2 regions of the Methylocystis sp. S23 genome follow, and region 1 is predicted to be linked to the other one. Evidence: predicted binding sites of a transcription regulator. Region 1 holds the regulator's gene; the other holds the start of a gene.
The links. Region 1 encodes PhoB, which activates phosphate uptake and scavenging genes when phosphate is short. Its sites were predicted from a motif close to TGTCATNNANCTGTCAT; they were not measured.
Positions count from the first base shown of each region.

Region 1 (14,551 bases):
GGCGTGCCGGTGAAGATCAGATCTCCCGGCGCGAGCGCCACATAGCGGGAAATGTCGGCGATGATCTGCGGCAAGGTCCAGATCATGTCGGAGAGGTCGCCCTGCTGGCGCGGCGCGCCATTGACCGCGAGCGCGATGCGGCCCATGGCGGGGTGGCCGATGTCGGCGGCGGAGCGAATCGCGCCGATCGGGGCCGAATGGTCGAAGCCCTTGGAAAAATCCCATGGCTTGCCGGAATTGCGCGCGGCGCTCTGCAGGTCGCGGCGGGTCAGGTCGATCCCCGCGGCGTAGCCATAGACGCAGTCGAGCGCGCGCGCCGGGGCGATGTCCCGGCCGCCCGCATGCAGCGCCGCGACCAGCTCGATCTCGTGATGAAGATCGTCGGTCAGGCTTGGAAAGGGGATGACGGCGCCGTCCTCGACCACGGCGTCGGCCGGCTTGGCGAAATAGAAGGGCGGCTCGGCGCCAGGCTCCTTTCCCATCTCGCGGGCGTGCGCGGCGTAGTTCAGCGCCACGCAGAAGATGCGCCGCACGGGGAAGCGGCGCGCGTCGCCCGCGACGGCGACGGAAGGCGTGGGCGGCGGGGGGAAGACGAAGCTGGCCTGCATCGCGCCTCCTTACACGCTCCGGCGCCGCGCGTCGAACGGCTATCTTCGTGATAGGCTTCGCAAATGATCGAGACCGACGACGACGCGTCCGCTGGCCTTCTCCACGCCCTCGCGCGCGCGCATATCGGATTTGGGGAGATCGACGCGACGCTCAAGGTCGCGCGGCGCCTCGGCCCGCTCAGCGACTGGCTGCCGCCAAAGGGCGCGCCGGCCTGCGACTCGCCCCTCCTGCTCAATATGGAGGCGAGCCTCGAAGCCTTGCGATCCCAGGGAGGCGAGCTCGTCCTGCCGTCCATGCGGGCGCCGCCCTGGACGCGGCGCGTGACGATTTCCATCTTCTGGGATCCCGGCCTGCGCGCCTTTCTCGTCGTCACCTCCCCGGACCACGCCGGCGAACAGATCGACCGGCTCATGGCCTCGGACCGGCGCGAAAAGCAGATTCTGCGGCAGCAGGCCGCCGCGGCCGCCGCAAGGCTGCGCGCGGCGGACGCGCTCTATCGCGACATCGTCGAGTCGTCCGACAATCTCGTGCTGCGCTTCGGGCCCGATTTCAGGCTGGTCTTCGCCAATCGCGCGGCGGCGGTCTTTCTCGGGCGCCCGCAGGATGCGATCGCCGGCATGGCTCTGAGCGATCTCTTCCCCGCCGAGGGCGCGCCCTGGCGCCTCGGGAGCGCCGCCGAGGCGCGAAGCTCGTTCGAGCTTTCCGCCCGCGACGCAAAGGGCCGCCCGGTCTGGCTCGCCTGGGAGGTGAGCTTTCTGGGGCCGGAAGCGGGGGGCGAATTCCAGGCGTTGGCGCGCGACGTCACCGCCGAGCGTCGCCTGCGCGTCGCCCAGGAAAAGGCGCAGGAGGAGGCGCGCGCCGCGGCCGTCGCCACGGAGCGGCTGCGCATCGCCCATGATCTGCACGACACGCTGGCGCGCTCCATCGTGACGATGATCGCCGAGGCGCGGCTGATCGCCAAAAAGACGAGCGATCCGGAAGCGAGGGCCGCGCTCGCGGCGCTCGACGCGCAGGCGCGGCTGGGGCTCCGGGAGGCGCGCGAGGCCATCGCCCGGACTCGCGCGGCGCGGCGCGAGGAAGTGGATTTGCGCGCCATCGCCGAGGCCTTCGAGGCGCGCTGGCGCGATGTCGCCATGACGCTCGATTTTGCGGCGGCGGCGCCGCTCGCGCCGGGGACCGAGACGCTCTTCGCCGCCGTGCTGCGCGAGGCGTTGCGCAATATCGAGCTGCATGCCGGCGCGCGCCGCGTGCGCGTCGCATTGTCGGTCGAGCGGGCGGGCGCCGCCCTCCTCATCGAGGATGACGGCGCGGGCTTCGACCCGGAGGCGCCGGCGCCGGGCCATTTCGGCCTCGCCGGCATGCGCGAGCGCGCGGCGCTTGCGGGCGCGACGCTCGACATCGCCAGCGCGCCGGGCAAAGGGACGCGGATCGCGCTGCGAGTCGGCGGAATCGCTCAATCGTAGAAGACGCGACTCCAAAGTTCGGAGCGCGCGCTAATCGAACTCCGCCGGATCGAAGCTGCGGAAAGTCGCGCAAAATTCGCAGGTGACGCCGATGCGGCCGTCGTCTCCCACCATGTCGGCGCGCTCCTGCGGCGTGAAGCTCTTCAGCAGCCGCTCGATGCGCTCCGTGGAGCAGCGGCAGAATTCCTCGAGCGGGCGTTCGTTGAAAACCTTGACGCCGCGCTCGTGAAAGAGCCGGAACAGCAGACGTTCGCCCGAGAGCGAGGGATCGACGAGCTCGTGATCCTCGATCGTGCCGGCGAGCGCCTGGCCTTCGGTCCAGGCGTCGTCTTCCTCTTCGGCGGGGCCGCCGCCATCCGGCGCGTCGCCGGGGTCGAGGTCGCGCATCCGCGCGCCCGCCGCCGGCAGATATTGCAGGAGCAGCCCGCCGGCGCGCCAGCTTCGGCCTTGCGGGGTCACGACCTCGCCCACGGCCAGGCGGACGAAAGACGGGATCTGTTCCGACTGGCGGAAATAGACGTGGGCCGCCTCGGCGAGACTCTCGCCTTCGAGCGGCACGACGCCCTGATAGCGCGCCGCGTCCTCCTCGCGCTCGATCGTCAAGGCGAGATGGCCGCGGCCCAGCAGCGCCGCGGGTTCGGGGTTGGAGACCTCCTCGAGCCGCGCCGCGTCGACGCGCGCGAAGCCGCGCAGCTTCCCGGGCGCGTCATAGTCGACGACCAGCATGTCGACGGGACCGTCGCCGCGCGTCTGAAGCTGAAAGCGGCCATGCGACTCCAGGATCGAACCGAGCAGCGCCGCGAGCGCCATGGCCTCGCCGAGCAGGCGCGCCGCTTTCGGCGGGTAGTCGTAATGCTTCAGCACGGCGTCGACGGTGGGGCCCAGGCGCACGAGGCGTCCGCGCAGATCGAGCGCCTCCACGGCGAAAGGCGTGACGCGATCGTCTTTCGCCTCGCGCGAGACGGGCCGGCTCGGCGCCTCGAGCATCAAGCGATCCCCGGCGCGAGGCACCAGGCGAGCACGCCCTTCTGGGCGTGGAGGCGGTTCTCGGCCTCGTCGAAGACGACGGATTGGGGTCCGTCCATCACCTCGTCGGTGACTTCCTCGCCCCGATGGGCGGGCAGGCAATGCATGAAGACGGCGTCCTTGGCGGCGGCGCGCATGAGTTTCGCGTCGACCTGATATGGGGCGAGAACGGCGCGGCGGAAGTCTTCGTCCGCGTCGCCCATGGAGACCCAGCAATCGGTGACGATCGCGTCGACTCCCGCGACGGCGGCGTAGGGGTCGCGCGTGACGTTCATCGCCGCGCCATTGGCTCTCGCCCAGTCAACGAGGCTCGGCGGCGGCGCCAGCTCGGCCGGGGTCGCGACATTTATCGCGAAGCCGAAGCGGGCGGCGGCGTGCACCCAGCTCGCCAGCACATTGTTGCTGTCCCCGACCCAGGCCACGCTGCGGCCGTCGATCCGCCCGAGACGCTCCTCGAAGGTCAGGAGGTCGGCCATGATCTGGCAGGGATGCGAGAGCTTGGTGAGGCCGTTGATCACCGGCACCGTCGCGTGGCGCGCGAGCTCCGTGAGGTCGTCATGCGACAGGATGCGGATCATGACCGCGTCGACGAAGCGCGACAGCACGCGAGCCGTGTCGGCGATGGTCTCGCCGCGGCCGAGCTGCATCTCGCCGCCGGTGAGCATGATGGTCTCGCCGCCGAGATCGCGCATGGCGATGTCGAAGGAGACGCGCGTGCGGGTCGACGGCTTGTCGAAGACCATCGCCAGATATTTGCCGGCGAGCGGACGTTGCGCCGGCGCCACGCCCTTGACGCGCCCGGCCTTGAGCGACTTCGCCAGTTCGAGAATCTGGCGCAGCTCCTTGCCGGAGAAATCGGAGAGATCGAGGAAGTGACGCGGCCGCGTCATGGAATGCGCGGTCATCACGCCGCCCCCAATTGCGTAGCGGGCGCCGCGAGACGCGCGCAGGCCCGGTCGAGGCGCGAAAAGGCCTCGGAAATATGGCTCTCGTCGATGATCAGCGGCGGCAGCAGGCGCACGACATTATCGCCGGCGAGCACCGTCAGCAGACCTTCCGCGCGCGCCGCATTGGCGAAGTCGCCATTGGGCGCGCGCGTCTTGACGCCGAACATCAGGCCCTCGCCCCGCACGGCCTCGATGACGCCGGGATAGCGGTCTTCGAGCTCGGCGAGACGCTGGCGCAGCACGCCGCCGAGCGCGGCCACGCGCGGCATGAAGCCCTCGGCCAAAACGACGTCGAGCACGGCGCCGCCCACGGCGGTCGCCAGCGGATTGCCGCCGAAGGTCGAGCCATGCGCGCCGAGCGTCATGCCCTTCGCCGCCTCGCTCGTGGCCAGGCAGGCGCCGATGGGAAAGCCGCCGCCGAGCCCCTTGGCGAGCGCGACGACGTCGGGCGCGATCCCGGCATGCTCGCAGGCGAGGAATTTGCCGGTGCGGCCGACGCCGCATTGCACTTCGTCCAGGACCAGAAGCAGGCCGCGCGCGTCGCAAAGCTTGCGCAGCTCGACGAGAAAGTCCTTCGGGAAGACGCGCAGCCCGCCCTCGCCCTGCACGGGCTCGAGCAGAACGCCCGCCGTCTCCTCCGTGATCGCGGCTTCGACGGCGTCGAGATCGGCGAAGGGAACCTGGTCGAAGCCCGTCATGGGCGGACCGAAGCCCTCGAGATATTTCGCGTTGCCGCCGGCGGCGATGGTGGCGAGCGTCCGCCCGTGAAAGGCGCCGTCGAAGGTGACGAGACGATAGCGCTCGGGCTGGCCGTTGGCGGCGTGATATTTGCGCGCCGTCTTGATGGCGCATTCCACCGCTTCCGCGCCGGAGTTCCCAAAGAAGACGACGTCGGCGAAAGTGGATTCGGCCAGGCGCCGGGCCAGGGCCTCGGCCGCCGGTATGCGATAGAGATTGGAGACGTGCCACGGATTTTCCGCCGCGGCCTTCAGCGTGGCGACGAGATGCGGATGGCCGTGTCCGAGCGAGAGAACGGCGACGCCGGAGGCGAAATCGAGATAGCGGTCGCCATTCTCGGCGAAGAGCCATGCGCCTTCGCCCCGCGTGAAGACGATGTCGGCCCGCGCATAGGTCGGATAGAGCGCAGAAGTCAAAATCATGCTCCAAGCCCAGTGGGCGCCGCGACGCCGCCCAAAAAACAAAGCGCCGCCCTTTGGCGGGGCGGCAATTTGAAGGCGGATTTTAAGCGCGCGGGCGCATCGGGTCAAATGTTAACAGAGGCGCGCGGCGGCGCGCCGTTCCCGCCAAGGCCTCAGTTTTGCTTGAAAATCGCCACGCGGTGAGTCGCCCGGGCAACAGTTGCGGGGGAAAGCGCGCACAAACCCTGTTGAGAACGCCCCGTTTTGCTTGCCAGCGACTCGCGCCCGTGATTCAAAAGAATGCGTTAGTTTTCTCGCCGGATCGGGCGCGTTTCTCCCGTATGGCGCTTCTCGTGTTTCGGTGCGCGTCGCATCGCCGCTGGTTCACGCCGGCGCAGCGAACGATGAAGGATTCCTTGAAAATCCACGCTCGAACCGGCCGCTTGGAGATCAAACATGTCTTGGACCGATGAACGCGTCGAGCTGTTGCGTAAACTTTGGAGCGACGGCCTCAGCGCGAGTCAGGTGGCCGCCGAACTGGGTCCCGGCATCACGCGCAACGCCGTCATCGGCAAGATCCACCGTCTCGGCCTGGCCGAGCGCGCCAAGACGGCGAGCGCGCCGCGGCCCCGCGCCGCCAAGGCGCCGCGCGCGGCGACGACCGCCGTCGCGGCCGCTCCCGCGCCGCGCGGCGGCCACGCCGTGCACGGCAATGTCGCGCTCGCCTTCGCGCCGCAGACGGTGGTCGTCGCCCGCGCCAATCCCGAGGAGGAGGTCGTCATTCCGATGTCCGAGCGGGTGACGCTGATGGAGCTGCGCGAGTCGATGTGCCGCTGGCCCATGGGCGATCCGACGACGCCCGAGTTCCGTTTCTGCGGCGGCAAATCGCCGATCGGCGGCGGTCCCTATTGCGCCCATCACGCGCGCATCGCCTATCAGCCGGCGCAAGACCGCCGCCGCGCGCGCGAGCAGCTCAAGGCGCCGCGCTACGCGTGATCCGCGCATAATGCGGCTTCGCCCCTCACCCCAACCCTCTCGCAAAGACGGGGCGAGGGGGCTTGGCTCATGATCCACGCTGCGGATGGCGGCCCTGCGATATGATCCAGACCGAGATCATGGCGCGCGCGATCAATCGCGGCCGAAGGTCTCGTCGAAGGAGTAGCCCGAACCGCGCACGGTGCGGATCGGATCCTTCTCCCGCCCCCGGATGAGCGCCTTGCGCAGGCGCCCGACATGGACGTCGACGGTGCGCTCGTCGATCTCGGCGGACATGCCCCAGACGCTGTCGAGCAGTTGCGCGCGGGTGAAGACGCGGCCGGGCTTCTCCATGAAATATTCGAGAAGGCGGAATTCCGTCGGTCCCAGATGGATCTCGCGGCCTCCCCGGCGCACGCGGCGCGTCTCACGGTCGAGGTCGATATCGCCGAGCGTGAGCTTCGAGGCGACGCGCTCCGGTCGCGCCCGGCGGAGAAGCGCCCGCACGCGCGCCATCAGCTCCGGCGTCGAGAAGGGCTTCACCACATAATCGTCGGCGCCGACCGAAAGCCCGCGCACGCGCTCGGCCTCCTCGCCGCGCGCGGTCAGCATGATGATCGGCATGTCGCGCGCGACGTCGCGCGCCCGCAGCCGGCGGCAGATTTCGAGGCCCGAGACCCCGGGCAGCATCCAGTCCAGCAGGACGAGGTCCGGCGGCGACTCCGCGATGCGCAGCTCCGCCTCGTCGCCATGGTCGACATGTTCGACCTGATAGCCCTCGGCCTCGAGATTGTAGACAAGGAGCGTCGCAAGCGGGATTTCGTCCTCGACGACGAGGATGCGCGGCGCGCGGTCGCTCTTGCCCTCGCGGATGACGGGTTGGCTCGATGCGGTCTCGTTCATTGCGTGGGTTCGCCTTCGCCGCTCCCCAAAGTGCAGGGCCTCGCCTTCGGCCGCTCCATCGGCATGGCTTCGCCGGTCACGAGATAGACGATGGTTTCGGAAATATTCGTCGTGTGATCGCCGATGCGTTCGAGATTTTTCGAGCAGAACAGGAGATGCGTGCAGAAGGAGATGTTGCGCGGATCCTCCATCATGAAGGTGAGGAGGTCGCGGAACACCGAGTCTTCCAGCGCGTCGAGATCGGCGTCGTTTTCCCATACGGCGCGGGCGCGCTCGACGTCGCGCTCGGCATAGGCGTCGAGCGCGTCCTTGAGCTGCGTCGCCGCGATTTCATGCATGGACTTCAGTCCGACGATGGCGCGCGGCAAACGCGCTTCCGTCGCGATCTTGAGCGTGCGCTTGGCGACATTCTTGGCGAGATCGCCGATGCGCTCAATGTCGCCCGAAATGCGGATCGCGGCGATGCATTCGCGCAGATCGATCGCGAGCGGCTGACGCCGCGCGATCGTCATCACGGCGTTCTCCTCGATCTCGCGCTGAAGCGCGTCGAGGCGCGTATCGCTCGCGACGACGCGCTTGGCGAGCTCGACGTCGAGGCCGGACAGGGCCTCCATCGCCTCGGCGAGCATTTTCTCCGCGACGCCGCCCATCTCGGAAATGCGACGTCCCAGCGCTTCGAGATCGCGATCGTAGGATTTGACGGTATGTTCGCTCATGGAACGTCCTTCCTCAGCCGAAGCGGCCGGTAATATAGTCCTGCGTGCGCTTCTCGCGAGGCTTGTTGAAGACCTCGTCCGTGTCGCCGAACTCGACGAGCTCGCCGAGATACATGAAGGCGGTGTAGTCGGAGACGCGCACCGCCTGCTGCATGTTATGCGTCACGATGGCGATGGTGTATTGCGCGGCGAGCTCCTCGATGAGCTCCTCGACCTTCGCCGTGGAGATCGGATCGAGCGCCGAGCAGGGTTCGTCGAACAGCATGACCTCCGGCTGCACCGCGACGCTGCGCGCGATGCACAGGCGCTGCTGCTGGCCGCCGGAAAGGCCGAGGCCGCTCGCCTGCAGCTTGTCCTTCACCTCGTCCCACAGCGCCGCGCCGCGCAGCGCCTGCTCGACGCGGGCGTCCATGTCGGCGCGCGACAGCTTTTCATAGAGGCGAATGCCGAAGGCGATGTTCTCGTAGATCGACATCGGGAAGGGCGTCGGCTTCTGGAAGATCATGCCGATGCGGGCGCGCAGCGCGTTGAGGTCGATCGCCGGATCGAGAATGTTCTCGCCGTCGAGCAGGACCTCGCCCTCGGCGCGCTGGCCGGGATAGAGATCGTACATGCGGTTCAGCACGCGCAGCAAGGTGGATTTGCCGCAGCCGGACGGACCGATGAAGGCGGTGACCTTGTTGGCGTGCAGCGGCAGCGAGATGGATTTCAGCGATCGCGTGGCGCCGTAATAGAAGTCCAGGCTCCGCACCGAGACCTTGGTTGCGGGTTCCTTCACCTGAGCGGGGGCGTTCATTTTGCGTTTCTCCGGCCGGCGCTCAGGGCGCGGGCTGTGACAGACAGGGCGAGAACGGCGATCGTGATGAGCAGCGCGCCGGTCCAAGCGAGCTGCTGCCAGTCCTTGTAGGGCGACAATGCGAACTGGAAGATGACAACCGGAAGGCTCGCCATCGGCGCGTTGAGGTCCGTGCTCCAGAACTGGTTGTTGAGCGCGGTGAACAGGAGCGGCGCCGTTTCGCCCGAGACGCGGGCGACCGCGAGAAGCACGCCGGTCACGAGACCCGCCTTCGCCGCGCGATAGGCGACGCGCGAGATGACATGCGCGCGCGGCGCGCCGAGCGCCGCCGCCGCCTCCCGCAGCGAGCCGGGCACGAGCAGCAGCATGTCCTCCGTCGTGCGCAGCACGACCGGCACGACGAGAAGCGAAAGCGCCACCGCGCCCGACACGCCCGAGAAATGCCCCATGGGATGCACCAGGATCGTGTAGACGAAGAGGCCGATCACGATCGACGGCGCGCTGAGCAGAATGTCGTTGATGAAGCGAACGACGACGGCGAGCTTGGTGTAGCGCCCATATTCGGCCATGTAGGTGCCGGCGAGCATGCCGAGCGGCGTCCCGATGGCGACGCCGATCGCCGTCATGACGAGCGAGCCGGCGATGGCGTTCAGCAGGCCGCCCTGGCTGCCCGGCGGCGGCGTCATCTGCGTGAAGACGTCGGGCGACAATCCGCGGACGCCTTCATAGAGCAGCGCGAGCAGGATCAGAAGAAGCCAGGACAGGCCGAAGACCGCCGCGCCCCAGGCAAGGCCGGTCGCGAATGAATTGCGCCGGCGGCGCGTGGCGTAAAGCGACATGACGCGCCTCCCTTATGCCGATTTCCGCTCGATGCGCATCAGCATGTAGCGCGCGATCGCGAGGACGATGAAGGTGATGACGAACAGGATGAGGCCGAGCTCGATCAGCGCCGAGGTGTAGAGGTCGCCGACCGCCTCGGTGAATTCATTGGCGATGGTCGCGGAGATCGTCGTGCCGGGCGCGAGCACCGAAGCCGAGACCTTGTGGGCGTTTCCGATGACGAAGGTGACGGCCATGGTCTCGCCGAGCGCGCGGCCGAGGCCGAGCATGACGCCTCCGATCACGCCGACGCGCGTATAGGGGAGCACGACGAAGCGCATCATCTCCCATGTCGTGCAGCCGATGCCCGTCGCCGCCTCCTTGAGAACCGGCGGGACGGTCTCGAAAACGTCGCGCGAGATGGAGGCGATGAAGGGCAGCACCATGATGGCGAGGATGAAGCCCGCCGTCAGCATGCCGATGCCGTAGGGCGGTCCGGCGAAGAGCGCCGACAGCACCGGCACGTCGCTGAAGAGCGAGATCAGCCCCGGCTGCACATAGGTCTGCACGAAGGGCGCAAAGACGAAGAGGCCCCAAATGCCGTAGATGATGGACGGGATGCCGGCGAGCAATTCGATGGCGATGCCGATCGGCCGGCGCAGCGGATGGGGGCAGAGCTCGGTGAGGAAGGTCGCGACGCCGAGCCCGACGGGAACGGCGATCAGCATGGCGATGATCGAGGTGACGATCGTGCCGTAGATCGCCGGCATGGCGCCGAAATTGTCGGTGACCGGGTTCCAGGCCTGCGAGAAGAGGAAGCCGACGCCGAAGGCCTTGACGGCCGGCAGCGAGCCGTGGATCAGCGAAACGATGACGCCGCCCAGTATGATGAGAACGATGATGGCCGCTGCGCGCGTGATCTGATGGAAGATGCGGTCGAACAGCGCGATGCCCGAGAGCGCCTTTGCGCGGTCGGCTGTCGTCGCAGGAGACATGGCGACGCCTTCCATTATTGCATCAGACATTTTCATCGCCTCACTGGATTCCCGCCGCGATGGCTCGGTCGTCGTCATTTGGAGCTCCCGGCGCCGGTTCGTCGCGAACCGGCGCCCGTTTTCATTAAGACGGCTCATTCCTAAACCGCCTTGGCCTGCGCCGCGAATGCGGCGGCGCGGCTTATTTCGCCAGCGGCTTGCCGTCGGCGCCCTTCACATTCGCCCAGCTCTTCTTGATGAGCTCGACGACGGGCTTGGGCATGGGGATGTAATCGAGCTCCTCGGCCTGCTTCGCGCCGTTGGCGAAGGCCCAGCCGAAGAATTTCAGCGCTTCCGTCGCGGCCGCCTCGTCCTTCGAGTCCTTGGGAAGGAGGATGAAGGTCGCGGCCGAGATCGGCCAGGACTTGGCGCCCGGCTCATTGGTGATGATCTGGTAGAAGCCCGGCGACTTCGCCCAATCGGCGCTGGCGGCGGCCGACTGGAAGCTCTCAATGCCCGGCGCGACGACCTTGCCGGCGGCGTTGACGAGCTTGGTGTGCGTCAGCTTGTTCTGCTTGGCGTAGGCATATTCCACATAGCCGATCGCGCCCTTGGTGTTGGCGACGTTGTTGGCCACGCCCTCATTGCCCTTGGCGCCGATGCCGGCCGGCCATTCCACGGCCGAATTCTCGCCGACCTTGCTCTTCCAGTCCTCGGAGACCTTGGAAAGATAATTGGTGAAGTTGAAGGTCGTGCCGGAGCCGTCCGAACGATGGACGACGACGATCGGGGTCGCGGCGAGCTTCGCCTTCGGGTTCAGCTTCTTGATGGCGGCGTCGTCCCAGCTCTTGATCTCGCCGAGGAAGATCTTGGCGAGCGTCGGGCCGTCGAGGACGAGATCGCCCGGATTGACACCCTCGAGATTGATGACCGGCACGATGCCGCCAATGACCTGCGGCCATTGGATGAGATTGGCCGCCTCGAGATCCTCGGCCTTCAGCGGCTGGTCGGTCGCGCCGAAAGTCACGGTGCGGGCTTTGATCTGCTTGATGCCGCCGCCGGAGCCGATCGACTGATAGTTGAGGCCGTTGCCGGTCTCCTTCTTATAAGTCTCCGCCCATTTGGCGTAGATCGGGTAGGGGAAGGTGGCGCCGGCGCCGGAGATGTCCAGCGCCAGGGCCGGGTTCGTGACGGCCGCGGCGGCCATCGCCGCAAGCGCGGCCGTCGCGACGGCGGCCCGTTTCAAAAACTTGGAGATCATGCGAGGATCGCTTTCAGCTCGAGAACAATACAAGAGAGGCGCCGGGCGCCTGTCACAGCTCAGTTCTTAGCGACCGGGCAAGAGAGTTTTGTGACAATGACATTACAGTTTTATGACATGATTAACTCTTTATAAATCAAGTGCTTATCTCATTTTCAGGGACATGGCGTCGACCGCCGGAAGCGTCACCCGAAACAGCGATCCCGCGCCCAGCTCGGACTCGATCCCGAGCCTTCCGCGATGGCGCAGGACGATGTGTTTGACAATGGCGAGGCCGAGCCCCGTCCCGCCTTTCGCCCGGCTCTTGCCGGCGTCGACGCGGTAGAAGCGCTCGGTCAGGCGCGGAATATGCTCTTGCGCGACTCCCGGCCCGTGGTCGCGAACCGAGAATACGGCGGACGTCCCCCTCCGCGACAGCGAGATTTCGACGGGCCGCGGCTCGCCTTCGCTGCGGCCGTATTTCAGCGCGTTCTCGATCAGGTTTTCGATGATGCGCGCCAGCTCGTCGCGGTCGCCCGGCACGATGACGTTGGGTTCGAGATCGAGCGCGAGGGGGATGCCGTTTTCCTCCGCCATCGGCGTCAGCGTATCGACGATATGCGCGACGAGCATTGTGAGGTCGACCGCCTCGGCCGGCGGCACATGCATATGCTGCTCGATCCGCGAGAGCGAGAGCAGATCGTCGACCAGCCGCGCCATGCGCTGCGCCTGCTCGCGCATGATGCTCAGAAATCTGTCGCGCGCGGCCGGATCGTTCTTCGCGGGCCCCTGCAGCGTCTCGACGAAGCCGAGCAGCGAGGCGAGCGGCGTGCGCAATTCATGGCTGGCGTTGGCGACGAAATCGACGCGCATGCGTTCGATGCGATGCGCTTCGGTGAGGTCGCGCAGGCTGATCATCGCCGCAGTCTGGTAGCCGGGAAAGCGGATCGGCGCGATATGCGCCTCGAACCAGCGTTCGAGCGGCAGGCGCTCGACCCAGGCCGCCTTCTCCGCCTTGCCGCCGGCGAGCACGCGCATGGCGGCGTCGATCATGTCGGGAGAGCGCAGGCTGCGCGAAATGGGCTCGCCGAGCTTCAGTGTCGGCGCGAGCGCGCGCGCCGGCCCGTTGAAGGCGAGCGCATGGGTCTCCGCGTCGATGACGAAGACCGGTTCCGGGAGCGCCTCGATCACCGGGCCGAGCATGTCCTCGGCGGGCCATTTTAGCGGCGGCATAGGCGTCTGGCTTTCAATTCAGGTCGATCAAGGCGTGCGTTCGTCAATGATGCGCGCGACCGCCTCGCGCAAGGCGCCCCAGCGGCGCGCGCCTTCGTCGGCGCCGAGAATCGCCAGGGCGACGATGAAGGGCAGGAAATAGTAGACGACGCGGAACAGGAGAAGCGACGCCAGCACGCTTTCCTGCGAAGCGCCGGGCAGCGCGTGAAGCATGGTCGCCTCGAAAACGCCGATGCCCCCCGGCGCATGGCTGATGACGCCGAGGATGCAGGCGAGGACATAGACGGCGAGAAAGGCCGTGAAATCCAGGTGAACGCCCTGCGGCATGAGCATATAGAGCGCCGCGGCGGCGGCGCAGAGATCCGCGGCGCCGACCCCGATCTGCGCGACCGTGGACCCGACGCCGGGCATCTCCAGCACATGGCCGCGCAGGCGGATATGACGCGGCTCGAGCGCGACCCAGGTGCCATAGCCCGCGACCCCGGCGAGAATCAGAATGCCGGCGGCCATATGCAGGGCGACAGGAAGACGGTCGAGCGCGGCCAGCGATTCGGCGGCCCTGACCAGCGTGACGCCGACGACCGTGGTCATGCCGAGCCAGAAGGTGACGCCGGTGATCACCGTGACATTGGCCACTTGTAGCGCCGTCATCTGGACGCGCGAATAGATCCAGTAGCGCACGGCGGCGCCGGTGACGACGGGAAAGCCGAGATTGAAGGCGGTGGCGTAGCTCGCGAAGGAAGCCAGCGCCGCGACGCGATAGGGGGCGTAATGGCCGATCTGCCGCAGGGCCGAAACGTCATAGCCCGTGAGCGCGACGTAAGAGAGCGCGGTGAAGAGCAGGGCGCCGAGAATCTGTGCGCCGCTCGTCGCCTTCAGCGCCTCGACGACGTCCGCGTAGCGTATGTTGGAGAGGACGCTGGCGAGGATGTAGGCCGCGACGGCGAAAAGCGCGAGACTGGCGAGCGCCCCGAGAAGATGGGCCGCGCCATGGGGCAGTCGGTCTTGCAAGGTCTCGAAGAAGCTTTTGCGCCGTACGACGGCGGGCAGTCCGGGTTGGGAAGAAATGGCGAGATCCTCGTCTTTGCGCATCTAACGCCCGCATGAGTGGCGGAGCCGGTTTTTGCAAGCGGCGCCGCTGAACGACTTCGTCTCGAAAAGATGACGCCAGAATGACGCGCTTACTAGCTTGGGGGCGCAAGGCCCCGAGTCAAGGCCGCGGTTCAGGAGAGACCGTGCACGAACCAGCGCGGCGCGGCGGTCTCCGTCGCATAAAGCCCCTCGCGGAAAAGCCAGAAGAGCTGGCCGTCCCTGTCCTGCACGTGAAAATAGTCGCGGGTGAGGCCGTCTTGCGCCGCGCCCCACCAGGGCGGCGCGATGCGCTCCGGCCCCTCAAAGGCGACGACCTCGCGCAGCACGCGCCGCCAGCGGAAGCGCAAGGGCGGGCCGTCGGGAACGAGCGCGGTCGCCTCGATCGGCTCGGGACGCTCGAAGAGCCGCAGCGGGCGCGCGCCCTGCGGCGGGAAAGCCTGCGCGCCTTTTTCCAAGGGCCTTTCCATGGGTCGGAGCGCATCCTCATCGCAAGCATCCGTCAGCTTTTGCGGAATGCGCTCCGGCGCGCCAAAGGCGGCCGGCGCGGCGGCGACCGCGCATTCCGGCAGATGCGCGGCTCGCGGATGGAGCCGCTGCACGCGGCGCAGGCCGAGCCGCG
Region 1 is NZ_CM134185.1:1,576,302-1,590,852, forward strand. Features, by position in the region: gene ACV7JP_RS07790 (fumarylacetoacetate hydrolase family protein) at 1-608, opposite strand, end outside; gene ACV7JP_RS07795 (histidine kinase) at 672-2,072, shown strand; gene ACV7JP_RS07800 (Hsp33 family molecular chaperone) at 2,103-3,059, opposite strand; gene argF (ornithine carbamoyltransferase) at 3,059-4,003, opposite strand; gene ACV7JP_RS07810 (acetylornithine transaminase) at 4,003-5,205, opposite strand; gene ACV7JP_RS07815 (GcrA family cell cycle regulator) at 5,641-6,180, shown strand; gene phoB (phosphate regulon transcriptional regulator PhoB) at 6,313-7,062, opposite strand; gene phoU (phosphate signaling complex protein PhoU) at 7,059-7,778, opposite strand; gene pstB (phosphate ABC transporter ATP-binding protein PstB) at 7,792-8,574, opposite strand; gene pstA (phosphate ABC transporter permease PstA) at 8,571-9,413, opposite strand; gene pstC (phosphate ABC transporter permease subunit PstC) at 9,426-10,418, opposite strand; gene pstS (phosphate ABC transporter substrate-binding protein PstS) at 10,570-11,628, opposite strand; gene ACV7JP_RS07850 (ATP-binding protein) at 11,773-12,840, opposite strand; gene ACV7JP_RS07855 (lysylphosphatidylglycerol synthase domain-containing protein) at 12,868-13,932, opposite strand; gene ACV7JP_RS07860 (Y-family DNA polymerase) at 14,064-14,551, opposite strand, start outside.

Region 2 (14,551 bases), 310 kb from region 1:
ATGCTGCAGCAGATCATCATCGCGATCCACCTGATGGTGGTGACCGCGCTCGTCATCCTCGTTCTTTACCAAAAGTCCGAGGGCGGCGCGCTCGGCATGGGGGGCAGCGGCGTCTTCACCGGCCGCGGCCAGGCCAATGCGCTGACCCGCGCGACCGGCATTCTCGCGACGATCTTCTTCCTCACCAGCATCGCGCTCACGGTGCTTCCGGCCTGGGAGCGCCGCGCCGAGGGCGGCGACGACTGGACCAAGGCGATCGACCAGGGCGACATCAAGTTCAAGGAAATCAAGCCCGGCGAGAAGGAAGAGAAGAGCGATCCGGCCAAGGACACGATCTTCGACCAGCTTCAGCGCGCCCAGCAGAAGCGGCAGCAGGGCGCGGACGCGCCCTCGGCCGAGAAGCCGGCTTTGCGCCCGACGCAGGAGCCGCCTAAAGCCGAGGCTCCGAAGCCGGACGCCGCGAAGCCGGCCGAGGCGCCGAAATCCGAGCCCGTGACGGAGGCTCCCAAGGCTGATGCGCCCAAGGCGGCGGCGCCGACAACCGAGGCTCCCAAGGCTTCCGAGCCCGCCAAGCCCGACTCTCCAAAAGCCGAGTCCTTGAAGCCCGAGGCGCCGACCGCGCCCGCCGAGAAGCCCGCGGCCCCGACGCAGTGGAAGTCGCCCGCGCAATAAGCGGCCCGTTCATACGTCCGACAAGAAAATCCGCTGGGGAAGATCGCTTCCCCGGCGCAAATATGCGCTACCCAAATCCAGCGAAAGGCGTTAGGCGTTAAGCCCCATGGCGCGCTACATCTTCATCACCGGCGGCGTGGTTTCCTCACTTGGCAAGGGTCTCGCGTCGGCGGTTCTCGGCGCGCTCCTGCAGGCGCGCGGCTACACCGTCCGGCTCCGCAAGCTCGACCCCTATCTCAATATTGATCCGGGGACCATGTCCCCCTATCAGCATGGCGAGGTCTTCGTCACCGACGACGGCGCCGAGACCGACCTCGATCTCGGGCATTACGAGCGCTTCACCGGCCGCCCGGCCACGAAGCAGGATAATGTCACCACCGGCCGCATCTATCAGGACATCATCAGCAAGGAGCGGCGCGGCGACTATCTCGGCGCGACCATCCAGGTCATTCCGCACGTCACCAACGCCATCAAGGAGTTCATTCTCGAAGGCAATGACAATGTGGATTTCGCGCTGATCGAGATCGGCGGCACGGTGGGCGACATTGAAGGCCTGCCCTTCTTCGAGGCGATCCGCCAGATCAAATATGATCTGCCGCAGAATCATGCGATCTATATCCACCTGACGCTGCTGCCTTACATCCCCAGCGCCGGCGAGCTGAAAACCAAGCCGACGCAGCATTCGGTGAAGGAGCTGCGCTCGATCGGCATCCAGCCCGATATTCTCCTCTGCCGCACGGATCGGGAGATCCCGCGCGAGGAGCGCCGCAAGCTCGGCCTCTTCTGCAACGTCCGCGAGCAGGCGGTGATCGAGGCGCGCGACGCCGCCAATATCTACGATGTGCCGCGCGCCTATCACGCCGCCGGACTCGATGCGCAAGTTCTCGCGGCCTTCGGCATCGAGCCCGCGCCCAAGCCCGATATGAGCCGCTGGAACGCGGTGACGCAGCGCATCCTCAATCCCGAGGGCGAGGTCACGATCGCGGTCGTCGGCAAATATACCGAGATGAAGGACGCCTATAAGAGCCTCATCGAGGCCCTGGCGCATGGCGGCATCGCGAACCGCGTGAAGGTCAATCTCGATTGGATCGAGTCCGAGATTTTCGAGGGCGGCGATCCGGCGGCGCATCTGGAGCATGTCCACGGCATTCTCGTGCCCGGCGGCTTCGGCCAGCGCGGCGCCGAGGGCAAGATTCTCGCGGCGCGTTTCGCGCGCGAGCGCGGCGTGCCCTATTTCGGCATCTGCTTCGGCATGCAGATGGCGGTGATCGAGGCCGCGCGTTCGCTTGCGCGGATCGAGAAGGCCAATTCCACCGAATTCGGCCCCTGCGAGGAGCCGGTCGTCGGCCTCATGACCGAATGGCTCAAGGGTAATGAGCTGGAGAAGCGCGTGGCGGGCGGCGAACTCGGCGGCACGATGCGGCTCGGCGCCTATCCGGCGCTGCTGAAGCCCGGCTCGCGCATCGCGGAGATCTACGGCAAGACCGAAATCGCCGAGCGCCACCGCCATCGTTACGAGGTGAATTTCGGCTATCGCGAGCGGCTGGAAGCCTGCGGCCTCCTCTTCGCCGGCTCGTCGCCCGACGGCCTGCTGCCCGAGACGGTCGAAATCCCCGACCACCCCTGGTTCGTCGGCGTGCAATATCACCCCGAGCTGAAGTCACGGCCGTTCGAGCCGCACCCGCTGTTTGCGAGCTTTATTGCGGCGGCGAAGGCGCAGAGCCGGTTGGTGTGACTTCGCGAGCCTGCGATATATATTCGCGGCGGGAGACTTCTCATGACCGATCTGCCTCGTATCACGCTCGATCCCGATGTGCTCGCCGGCAAGCCGGTTGTGCGCGGCACGCGCCTGTCGGTCGAATTCATCATTGGCCTCATGGCGGATGGCTGGAGCGAGGCCGATATTCTGCGAAATTACCCCGCTCTCTCGCATGACGACATTGCGGCTTGCCTCGCATATGCGCGCGATGTGCTGAAGTCCGAGAAGACCTATCCGAGCGCAGCCTGACATACGCTTTCTCGCCGACGAGAATTTTCCCGGTGAGGCGGTGAATGCGTTGCGAACGGCTGGATTCGATGTTCTGTGGATCTGCGAGTCCACATCAGGCGCGAGCGATACGCGCGTCCTGGCTATGGCGAATGCGGAGGAGCGGGTTCTCCTTACCTTCGACAAGGATTTTGGCGAGCTCGCATGGCGTGGAGGCCTTTCGGCGGCGTGCGGAGTCATCTTGTTTCGATTGCCGATCCCGCCCGCGACATCGATCGGACCTGCGCTTGTCGCACGAGTAAGAGAACGTGACGACTGGATCGGCTCTTTCTCCGTTGTCGAGCCTGGCAGGGTGAGGATGCGTCGTTTGGCAAGGTGATTTTTCGGTGCGCGCCAAAACGGCCGCCCCTTACTCCGCTGCCAGCGCCTGCAGTGGGGGAAGGCGCTCTCGATCAGCATGCGGCCGTTCTTGCCGCTCCGGATCGTAATGCCCGCATGATTGGTTTCGATCGGCGCCTCGGCGAGAGGCAGGGTCGAGGCGGGGTTTGCGCGTCATCGCCGGCCGGCAGAGCAAACTGTCACTCGTCTGAAATATTCGCCAACCAATGGTCATGGTTGAGTTTCTGCTCCTGAAGGAAAGAGCCGACCATGCGCCTGCTGACTATCCTACGCGCGTCCACCGCCTTGCGCCGCCTGTCGATCGGCGTCGTGATGCTCTGCATCGGCGGCGTTCCGGCCGCCGCGTCGACGACCGTCAACGTGAAGCGCCTTTGGACCTACGCCCACGCTCAGAGCAACGCGCCCGGCCAGAAATCGGAGATTGTCGCCTATGACGACCGCACCGACACGCTGTGGGTCGCGGGCGTGGCGGGCGTCGACGTGCTCAATCGCAGCTGGGGCCAGCTCGTCGCCCATATCGACGTCACAGCCTATGGCGCCGTCAACAGCGTCGCGATTCATGACGGGCTGGCCGCGCTCGCGATCGAGGCTGCGCCCGATCGCACGCAGCCCGGCGTGGTGGTCTTTATGGACACTCGCACGCGTCAGCGGCTGGGCCAGCCGGTGATTGTCGGCGCCCTGCCGGACATGCTGACCTTCACTCCCGACGGGCGCACGGTGCTCGTCGCCGATGAGGCTACGCCCAATCCCCGCATCGCCGGCCAGCCTTGTCCCGCGGACCCGCCGGGCGGCGTCACCCTGATCGACGCGCCGACGCGCGCGGTTTCGAGCATGTCGCCGCGCGGCGCCGCGACCCTGCCGGTGAGCGCCAGCCTGCCCGGCTATTCGGAACTGCGCCTGTTCCCGCTCACGGGCAATGGCGCGACGCGCCCGGACATGTGCCCCTATGACCCCGAGCCCGAATATATTGCGGTCGACCATGCCGGTCATAAGGCCTATGTCGGCTTGCAGGAGGCCAATGGCGTCGCCGTGCTGGACCTGAAGACCCGCCAGTTCGAGCGCATATTCGGCCTCGGCCTGAAGGACTTCAGCCTGCCCGCCAACGCCATCGACCCGCACGATCAGGAAAACGGCCTCGTCGCGTTCAGGCAGGCGCCCGTGAAGGGCCTGTATCAGCCCGACGCCATCGCGGCCTATCAGCATCAAGGGCGCACCTATCTCGTCATGGCCAATGAGGGCGACGCGCGCGACAACGGATCCGGCGACGGAGAGGACGAGCGCCGCGGCTCGGCGGGCAACGCCTCGATCGAGCTGGTCCCCGAGGGCAATTTGCTGAGCCGGCTCACCCTGTCCAATGTGGAGTCCACCCGCGCCAATCTGGTCGCCTTTGGCGGGCGGTCCTTCTCGATCCGCGACGCGGAAGGCAGGATCGTCTTCGACAGCGGCAACCAGCTCGACGTCGAGGCCTTCAAGCGCGGGATCTATGACGACAGCCGCAGCGACAATAAGGGCGTTGAGCCCGAAGGCGTGGCCCTGATGCACATAGAGGGCCGCGTGCTGGCCTTCATCGGCATGGAGCGCACGACGAAATCGGCCGTGGCGATTTACGACGTCACCGATCCGAACGCCGTCGGCTTCGTGGACATGATCGTCAGCGACAGCGTCTTGCCCGACGTTTCGCCCGAGGGGCTGACCGCGTTTCGCGTCGGCAGCCGTTACTTCCTGGCCGTGGCGAACGAGGTCTCGGATTCGACCTCCCTGTTCGAAGTAGGAATACGTCGCACCTCTTCGTCGTCTTCGGCCTCCTGGGCGGCTTCGGCGACGCGCTGAGGCCGACGCGCCCTGTCGCGGGGAGCGCGCTCCTCGCGGCACGAGCGCAAGGGTCGATCACTCCGCCGCCAGCACCTGCGGCGGGGGAAAGGCGATCTCGATCAGCGTTCCCTCATTCTTGCGGCTCCGGATCGTGAAGCTCGCATGGTTCGCCTCGATCAGCGCCTTGGTGAGCGGCAGGCCGAGGCCGGTGCCGCGCATGCTGCTCGAGGTCGCGATCTGCTTGAAGGGCTCGAGCGCCGTCGCCACTTCGTCCTCCGACATGCCGACGCCGGTGTCCTTCACGCGGATCACCACGAACCCCGATTCGGTCAGCGCGGAGGAGACGATCACCTGTCCGCCCGGCTCGTTGAACTTCATGGCGTTGGACAGAAGGTTCAGCAGAATCTGCTTCAGGGAGCGCTGGTCGGCGCGGATCGAGGGCAGGCGGTCGGCGAGCGCGAGACGCATCACGATCTTCGCCTGATTGGCCTGAGTCTGCATGATCGACGCGCATTCGGCGATGACGGCGTTGGCGTCGACGCGGTCGAATTCCAGCTCCATCTTGCCGGCCTCGATCTTGGAGAGATCGAGAAGGTCGTTCACGAGCGAGAGGACATGTTCGCCGGACGAATGCACGTCCTTCAAATATTCCTTGTAGCGCTCGGAGCCGATGGGGCCGAAGCGCTCCTCCATCATCACCTCCGCGAAGCCGATGATGGCGTTGAGCGGCGTTCGGATCTCATGGCTGATGCGCGCAAGGAAATCCGACTTCGCGGCGTTCGCCTGCTCGGCGGCGTCGCGCGCGGCGGCGAGTTCGTCATGGCGCGCGTCGGCGTCGGGCGCGCGCAGGCTCATACAGAGCTTTTGCGCCGGGCCGAGGCGGCGCAACGTGGCTTCATAAAGCTTGCCGCCGACGCGGGATTTGAGCCGCAGCGCCTCCCCGGTCTCGGCGGCGCGGGCCAGGCGGGCCGCGAAAGTCCGTTCTTCCTCCGTCGAGAAGAGCGCGGACAGCGTCAGGCCGTCAAAGGCGCCCTTCTCGGCGTCGAAGAGCGCGGCGAAGGCGGCCGTGGCGCTCTCGATGCGGCGGTTCTCGTCCAGTAAGGCGACGGCGACGCCGTTCGCCTCCAATATGCCGCGCAGCAGGCCTTTATCGGCCCGCATCCGGGCGAGCTTCTCCTCGCGCTCGCGGGCGAGCGCCAACGCGCTTTCCTCGGGGCCGGGCAGGCGGTTGCGGTTTCGCCGCAGCGTCACCAGGGTCGCCGGCGCGCCTTCCCATTCGACCGTCTGCAAATGCGCGTCGACGTCGAGCGCCTCGCCCTCGCTCGATTGCACGGCCGCCGCGCGGGCGCCGGGATCGGCGGGCGGGCGGCCGAAGAACATGCGCGCGAGGCCGCCATCGGCCTCGAAGGCGGCGAGATCGGCGTAGCCGAGATAATCGAGCAGCGTACGATTGGCGAAAAGCGTCTGCGCGCCGCGCGCGATCAGCAGACCGACGGGCAGGCGGTCGAGCAGGCCGGCGGGAGGCGGGGCGGGGGACGCCGGCGGCTCCGGCGCCGCCCGCGCGATTTCGCCGAGCTGCGCGGCGACGTCGTCGAGGGACGCGGGCGCCGGGTCGACGGCGGCAGACTCGGCTTTTGTCTCCTCCGGCCCGGGCGGCGCGCTCGGGGCGGCGCCGATCTCGCCCGTTCGCAGCGCGCGGGCGATCTCCTCGAAATTGGATCGTTCGGCGGAGGTCAGCGCCTCGGTCTCGGGCGTCGCCTCCGGCGGCGGCGCGGCCTCCTGCCGTTGCGCGAGCGCCGGCCGCAGCGGCACGACATTGGCGGCCGGATAGCGCTCGGGCGCGGCCAAAAGCGGGGGAGGCGGCTCGCCTCCCGGCGGCCTGTCCGGAACCCTGGCCACAAGCGGGTTCGAGACGAAAGCGCGGTCGAGATGGATCACGCCGTAACCCTGGAAGCCGGCGAAGCGGCGGTCGGCGTCCATGATCGGCAGGCCGCCAAGCGTCACCGGCGCGCGGGCGAAGGGTTCGCCGAGCGGCCACGCCGCCTCGACGCCCTTCCAGCTCTTTTGCGACGAGAGCGCCTCGGCGAAAGCGGAGCCGAGGCCGAATTCCGCGGCGACCGACGCGACCTCGCGGCCGAGAATGTCGGCCTTCGCCTCCCCGACGACATCGGCCAGAACATGGGTCGCGTCGACGAAGCGGCCGGCCGCGTCCGTCTTCCACAGAAAGCGGGCGGCGCGCGCGCCATGGCGTTCCGCGAGTCGCGACCGCAGCGCGGCCGTCGCGGCCAAAGGGTCCGCGGGCGCGGCCGGGCTTTCGACGGGGGGCGCGATCCGCGCGGCCTCGGCCTCGGATGTTTCGGCCTCCGGGGGCGGCTGGACCGCCGGGCGCACGCCGAGCGCGGCGATGACGAAGCAGGCCGGCCCGCCGTCCTCGATGAGCTTGCGGCAAAGGATGGTGATGGTCTGCGGGGCGTCGGCGAGCTCGAAGCGCAGCCGCTCGAGCCGCAGCGCCGCGCCGTGGCGCACCGACTCGACGAGCTTGGACAGGCGCCTGGCGCCCGGCTCCTCGCTGTAGAAGAGCCGCGCCGCGAGCGTCTCCGGATCGGCGCCGAATACGGCCCGGGCGGCGGCGTTGAGATAGACGATCTTCAGTGGATCGCCGGAAGCGGCGACGATCGGCGCGCCGGAGGCCTCGAGGGCCGAAAAGGCAGGATCAGCCGCGATGCGGCTGGCGGCGACGTCGTCCCCGTCGATCTCTGCCTCGGAACCACTCATGACGCTTGCCGCCCTTGCGACGGAGACTTCCGCCCGCCTTCGCGCGGCCAGGGCGCCGTCTCGAGCGCTTATGGCTAGCGCCCTGGCGCGGGCGTTAATTCAAACTTAATCGTAAGAAAGCGCCCGGTCCATCCGGCGCCGCCGCGTTTTCCGCGCCTTTTTCGCAGGGTTGAGACGTATTGACGCGGCGCACAATATTTGTTGCAATGCAGCAAAGGTTGGGGCACAGTCCCCGCGCCCTCGGCGGCGCCGCCGCGTCATCGTTCGGTCAATCTCGGGGCGAAATCTTAGCGACGGCGGCTGGAACAGGAGATGTCGAATGGTTGATCCAATTTATCAGGTGCCCAATGAAGTCCGCGATTTCGCGGAGAAGAGCGTCGAGCAGGCGCGCAAGGCCTTTGAAGGCTTCGCCGGCGCAGCGCACAAGGCGCTGAGCTCCACGCCGGATCTTCCGATCGTGCCGCCGGGCGCGAAGGATGTCGGCACGAAGGCTCTCTCTTTCGCCGAAGCCAATGTGAACGCCGCCTTCGACCTCGCGCAGAAGCTCGTCAAGGCGAAGGACCCGCAGGAGGTTTTCCAGCTGCAGGCCGAATATGTGAAGGCGCAGCTCGCCGCCGTTCAGGAACAGGCCAAGGAGCTCGGCGCCGCGATCCAGCGGTCGACGGCCCCGAAGTCCTGATCTTTCCCAATCTGATCACGCGCAACCATTTCGAGGAGTGGGCCCATGGCGACGGAAAGCAACGCTGATAGCCAAAGCAAACCCATCGACGCCGCCGGACAGGACGTCCCTGTCGGGGCGCCGGCGGAGCCGACGCCCGCCGCCGCCGAGGCGGCCGCCGAGCCGGCCATCGCGGCGGCGGCCGCGCAGGAGCCGGTCGCGGCGGCGGCCGACATCGCGCCGGCGCCGCTCGCCCTCGTCGAGGAAGCGGTCGAGACCGCGGCGGAAGGATTCGCGGCCTCCTTCTCCTTCGACTCCTCCCTCTGGTCGAGGAAATCCCTCGATCTCTGGGCGGAGAACGCCGCCGCCTTTTTCGAGCTTGCCGAGCAGGTCTCGAAGGCGGAGAGCCTCGAGGAGATCGTCGATCTCCAGTCGCGCTTCGCCAGGGAGCGGATCGAGGCCTTTGTCCGTCAGTCGAAGGAGCTGATGGATTTCGCCCGGAGCGTGGCGGTCTTTTCGCCGCCGCCGCTCTGCGACGCGCGCAAGGCCGCCTGAGGCGCAGGCGCTCGAGATCGATCGCGGCCGGGCTTCCGTCCGGCCGCCGCGTCATTCACAGCGTCGCGGCGATCAGCGCGCGCAGCGCCGGCGTCACTTCGGGCATGACGCCGGTCCAGTCGCGGAAGGCCGGGCGCGCCTGATGCAGCAGCATGCCGAGCCCGTCCACCGGCGTCGCGCCGATGAGCCGGGCGGCGGCGAGGAGCGGCGTCTCCAGCGGGGCGTAGACGATGTCGGCGACGAGGGCCGAGCTCGGCAAGGCGGCGAGCGAGAGATCGAGCGGCTTCTGGCCGATCATGCCCTGGCTCGTCGTGTTCACGAGAAGGCCCGCGCCCGAGAGCGCCTCATGGCGTTCCTCCCAGGGATAGGCCGAAACCGGCGCGCCGAAATCGGCGGCGAGGCGGCCGGCTCTTTCGGCCGTGCGGTTGAAGAGACGAATTTCCTGCGCGCCCGCCTCGATGAGCCCCGAGACGATCGCCCGCGCCCCGCCGCCGGCGCCGATGACCACGCAGGCGCCTTGCGCCGCGTCCCATTGCGGCGCCCGCTCGCGGAGCGAGGCGACGAAGCCGTAGCCGTCATAATTGCGGCCGGAAAGCGAGCCGTCCTTCTCGACGACGACGCAGTTCGCCGCGCCGATGCGCCTCGCGGCCGAATCAACAAAATCCAGGAAGTTGAGCGCCTTCTCCTTGTGTGGAATGGTGAGGTTGCAGCCCGCGAAGCCCAAGGCGGGAAGGGCGCGCAGGGCGGCTTCGAGCTTGCCCGGCTCGACGGGGAGGGGAACATAGGAGCCCTCGATCCCATATTGCGCGAACCAGTGATTGTGGATCTTAGGGCTGCGCGAATGGGCGATGGGCCAGCCCATGACGCCGGCGAGGATGAATCTGGAATGTGTCATCGGCCTTCCCGAGGTTTCTTGCCGCATATCGACTGGATCGATGTAGACTTCAACATAGATTGACCTGAAGCGCAGCGTATGTCTGCAGGGAGAAACGAATTAATGGACGCTGCAAGAAATCGCCGGCTGGACGACCTTCTCGAAGACGCGGAACAATCGATCGCCGCGCATTGGGAGCGCTGCCGCGACAGCGGCGTCGCCGGGGCGACGCAGGAAGCGACCGACCGCGTGGACGCCCGCATCCGTTCTTATTTCCTCGTCCTGAAGGCGTTGCCCGCCTCGGCGCCGGACGAGAAAATCGTCGCCGCCCTACGCAACCTCTATGACGATCTGATGCGGATCGACCACGAGACGGGCGGCGGATTTCTGGAGGAGGCGGAGCGCGATCTCCTGGAGCCGCTCGTCCTCAACGCCGCCGAAGCGGCGGGCCTCGATCCCAATAAATTTCTCCGCCGGGAGCCGGCGGGGCGCAAGCTCGATTTCAGCGCCGCGCGAGAGCGCTGAACAGAGCGTCATCCTCATTGACGCAATTATTGCCGGTCGTCAGCAGCTTCTCGCCATAGAAGATCGAGTTCGCGCCAGCGACGAGGCAGAGGATCTGCGCCTCGCGGGCAAGGAAGGAGCGGCCCGCCGAGAGGCGGACGCGGGTCTTGGGCATCACGATGCGGGTCGTGGCGATCATGCGCACGAGGTCGAGCGGGTCGACCTTCTCGCGCCCGGCGAGCGGCGTGCCCTCGACGGCGACGAGCGCGTTGATCGGCACGCTTTCGGGATGCGGATCGAAGCTCGCCAGCGTTTGCAGCATGCCGGCGCGGTCGCGCACGCTCTCGCCCATGCCGATAATGCCGCCGCAGCACATCTCCAGCCCCGCGCCGCGCACCGCCTTCAGCGTGTCGAGGCGATCCTGATAGGCGCGGGTGGTGATGATGTCGCCGTAAAATTCCGGTCCGGTGTCGAGATTGTGGTTATAGGCGGTGAGGCCCGCCTCGACGAGGCGCCTGGCCTGGCCCTCGTCGATCATGCCGAGCGTGACGCAGGCCTCCATGCCCATTTCGCGCACGCCGCGCACCATCTCCACCACCGCGTCGAAGCGCTTGTCCTTCGGAGCGGAGCGCCAGGCGGCGCCCATGCAGAAGCGATCGGCGCCGGCGTCCTTGGCGATCCTGGCGGCCGCGAGCACGTCATCGGTCGAGAGCAGATCGACGCGGTCGAGCTTCACCTCGCGATGATGCGCCGATTGCGGGCAATAGGAGCAGTCTTCCGGACAGCCGCCGGTCTTGATCGAAAGCAGCGCCGCCTTCTGCACGTCATTGACGTCGTGATAGCGGCGATGGACCGCGTTGGCCTGCGCGATGAGATCGAGCAGCGGCAGGTCGTGGATCCCGGCGATCTCCTCGACCGTCCAGTCGTGGCGGATGTTGAAGTCCGCGGGGGCGTTCATTTCGCGGCTCCCTTGCGATTTTGCGACCGGGCGGCGAGCTTGCGCTCGGGCGCGGCCGTCTCCGCCCCTTTTCCGGTAAGGGTCGTGAAGGCTACATAGAGCGCCGCCACCACATCGAAGCCGGCGGTCGCCATGACGAAGGGGGCGGGCGCGAAATCGCGGCCCGCGCCGAAATAATGCTCGTAGAGCGTCCAGGCCGCGTGCAGGGCGAATCCAACGGCGACGAACCAGGGCGAGCCGATGATCGACATGCCGGCGAGCGTCCCGAAGAAGGCGACGGCGGTCATCTCGAAGCCGACCCAGGCGTCGGAGTTGTCGGCGCGGATGGCGAATCCGACATACAGGAAGCAGACGGCGATGAGCGCATAGGCCGCGAGCAGCGCCGGCCGCGTCTTCGACCAGCGGGCGAGAACGACGAGGCCGATGGCGAAGAGAGCGCCGAGCCCGGAGAAGAGGGCGATTTCCACAGTGTCGAGCATGGCGTGACCGGTTGCTCCGCGCAGGCGCGGGTAATGAAGAGGTTCTGGCCGCGAGAGGTCTATAAGGGGGGCGGGGGTTTCGAACAAGGGGCGGGGCGGCTAGCCCTCATCCGACCCCTGCTCGCGCAGGGGCCGCCTTCTCCCGCCTGCGGGAGAAGGGAGAACCCCGGAAGTTACGGATCACAGGTCTGGGGGCGCGACTCCTTCTCCCGCTCACGGGAGAAGGTGGGCCTCGCGTGAGCGAGGGTCGGATGAGGGCGGCGCGCTTCGCCCTTTTTTACGCCGCGTCGAAAACTGGCCTCAAGCCTGCTATAGCGTCCTTGACCCCAAGGGCGGGGCGCATCGTTTCAAGGGTTCATCATGCAGCTCGACTCACAGACAAAAGAAGCGCCGGCCGGCGCGCCGGCCGAGCCCGAGGCGCGGAGCGATCTGCCGCTCAACGAGGATATTCGTCTCCTCGGGCGCCTGCTCGGCGACGCGGTGCGCGAGCATGAGGGGGTCGAGGCCTTCGAGCGCATCGAGGCGATTCGCCGCCTCTCCGTCGCGGCGAGCCGCAACAGGGACCAGGACGCGGCCGCCAGGCTCGACGCTTTGCTGCGGGCGCTCTCCGCCAAGGAGGCGACGGCGGTCATCCGCGCCTTCAGCTATTTCTCGCATCTCGCCAATATCGCCGAGGACCTGCATCCGCTCAAGGAGCGCGCCCGCGCCCTCGCGGATGGCGGCGTCCCGGACGAGCCGAGCCTCTCCCGTTCCTTCGCCCATCTGCGCAAGGCGGCCGTGGGCTCCGGCAAGATCGCCGCGGCGCTCTCGCGGGGCTGGGTTTCGCCGGTGCTCACCGCCCATCCGACGGAAGTGCGCCGCAAGAGCCTGCTCGACGCCGAGCGCGCCATCTTCAATCTTCTCGCCGCCCGCGAACATTTGAAGAGCAAGACGGACCGCGCGCAGAACGAGATGCAGTTGCGCGCCCGCGTCCTGCAATTGTGGCAGACCGAGCTTCTGCGCGAGTCGCGCCTCACCGTGCGCGACGAGATCGAGAATTCGCTTTCTTATTACCGCGCGACCTTCCTGCGCGAGATTCCGAGGCTCTACGCCGAAATCGAGGCGAAGCTCGAAGGGCTGCGCGTGCCGCCCTTCCTGCGCATGGGCGCCTGGGTCGGCGGCGACCGCGACGGCAATCCCAACGTCACGGCCGATTCGCTCTCGACGGCCATGCGCATGCAGTGCGAGACCGCGCTGCGCTATTATCTCACCGAGGCGCACGAGCTCGGCGCCGAGCTTTCCATCTCACGGCGCTATGGCGGCGCCACCCGGGCGCTGGAAGACCTGGCCGCGCGCTCGGGCGACGACAATCCGCATCGCGACAACGAGCCCTATCGCCGCGCGCTCATCGGCGTGTATTCGCGCCTCGCCGGCACGCTCGAAAAGCTCACCGGCGGGCAGGCCATGCGTCACGCCATGGCGCCCGGCGAACCCTACGCCAATAGCTGGGCTTTCCTCGCCGATCTCGTGACGATCGACGAGTCCCTGCGAATCCATCACAGCGAGGTGATCGCCTCGCAGCGCCTGGAGCCCCTGATCCGCGCGGTCGAAGTCTTCGGCTTCCATCTCGCGACGCTCGATCTGCGCCAGAGTTCCGACCGGCATGAGGAGACGATCGCGGAGCTTCTCGCCGCCGCGCGCGTCGCCGAGGATTATGCGGCGCTGACGGAAGTGGAGAAGCAGCAGCTTCTGATGCGGCTTCTTTCCGATCCGCGCCCCGTGCGCCTGCCGGGCCGGATCTATAGCGACCGCACGATGAGCGAGCTCGAAATTTTCGAGCGCGCGCTGGACATGCGCAAGACCTATGGCGACGAGGCGATCCGCCATTACATCGTCAGCCATACGGAGACGGTGAGCGACCTTCTGGAAGCGTTGCTGCTGCAGAAGGAAAGCGGGCTGATGCGCGGCACGCTGGATCCGCGCGATTCCGAGAGCGTCACGGCCGATCTCATCATCGTGCCGCTCTTCGAGACGATCGGCGACCTTCGCAACGCCGCGCCGATCATGCGCGCCTTTTACGCGCTGCCGGGCATTCAGCGGCTCGTCGTCAGCTCCGGCGCGCAGCAGGACATCATGCTGGGCTATTCCGACTCCAACAAGGACGGCGGCATTCTCACGAGCATATGGGAGCTTTACCGCGCCTCGACCGCGCTCGCGGAATTCTTCGCCTCCATGCCCAATATCGCCATGCGGCTCTTCCATGGCCGCGGCGGCACGGTGGGGCGCGGCGGCGGGCCGAGCTATGACGCCATCCTCGCCCAGCCGCCGGGCACGGTGAACGGGCAGATCCGCCTGACCGAACAGGGCGAGGTGATCGCGGCGAAATATTCGAACCCGCAGATCGGCCACGTCAATCTGGAGCTTCTCGTCGCCGCGACGCTCGAAGCCACGCTGCTCTCGCAAAACAAGGCGCCGCCGCCGGAATTCCTGGAGGTCGCGGAGGAATTGTCGCGCGCCGGCATGGCCGCCTATCGCGGCCTCGTCTACGAGACGGAAGGCTTCGTCGATTATTTCTTCAGCTCGACGCCGATCTCGGAAATCGCCTCGCTGAACATCGGCTCGCGCCCGGCGTCTCGCAAGCCCTCGCGCAAGATCGAAGACCTGCGCGCCATCCCCTGGAGCTTCTCCTGGGCGCAGGCGCGCCTCGCGCTGCCGGGCTGGTTCGGCTTCGGCTCCGCGATCGCGGGATTCCTGGCGCAGGACGAAAAGGCGCGGCTCGATCTCCTGCGCCGCATGGCGAAGGAATGGCCCTTCTTCCGCTCGCTCCTCTCCAATATCGACATGATCCTGTCCAAGACGGATCTGGAGATCGCGCGCCATTACGCGGAGCTTGTCGAGG
Region 2 is NZ_CM134185.1:1,884,943-1,899,493, forward strand. Features, by position in the region: gene secG (preprotein translocase subunit SecG) at 1-672, shown strand; gene ACV7JP_RS09360 (CTP synthase) at 779-2,407, shown strand; gene ACV7JP_RS09365 (DUF433 domain-containing protein) at 2,450-2,680, shown strand; gene ACV7JP_RS09370 (DUF5615 family PIN-like protein) at 2,682-3,038, shown strand; gene ACV7JP_RS09375 (choice-of-anchor I family protein) at 3,308-4,888, shown strand; gene ACV7JP_RS09380 (histidine kinase dimerization/phospho-acceptor domain-containing protein) at 4,946-7,645, opposite strand; gene ACV7JP_RS09385 (phasin) at 7,965-8,324, shown strand; gene ACV7JP_RS09390 (phasin family protein) at 8,370-8,858, shown strand; gene ACV7JP_RS09395 (shikimate dehydrogenase) at 8,914-9,753, opposite strand; gene ACV7JP_RS09400 (hypothetical protein) at 9,856-10,257, shown strand; gene bioB (biotin synthase BioB) at 10,235-11,194, opposite strand; gene ACV7JP_RS09410 (PTS sugar transporter subunit IIA) at 11,191-11,673, opposite strand; gene ppc (phosphoenolpyruvate carboxylase) at 12,034-14,551, shown strand, end outside.
Region 2: the regulator PhoB is predicted to act here: its motif matches at 3,236-3,252, upstream of ACV7JP_RS09375 (choice-of-anchor I family protein).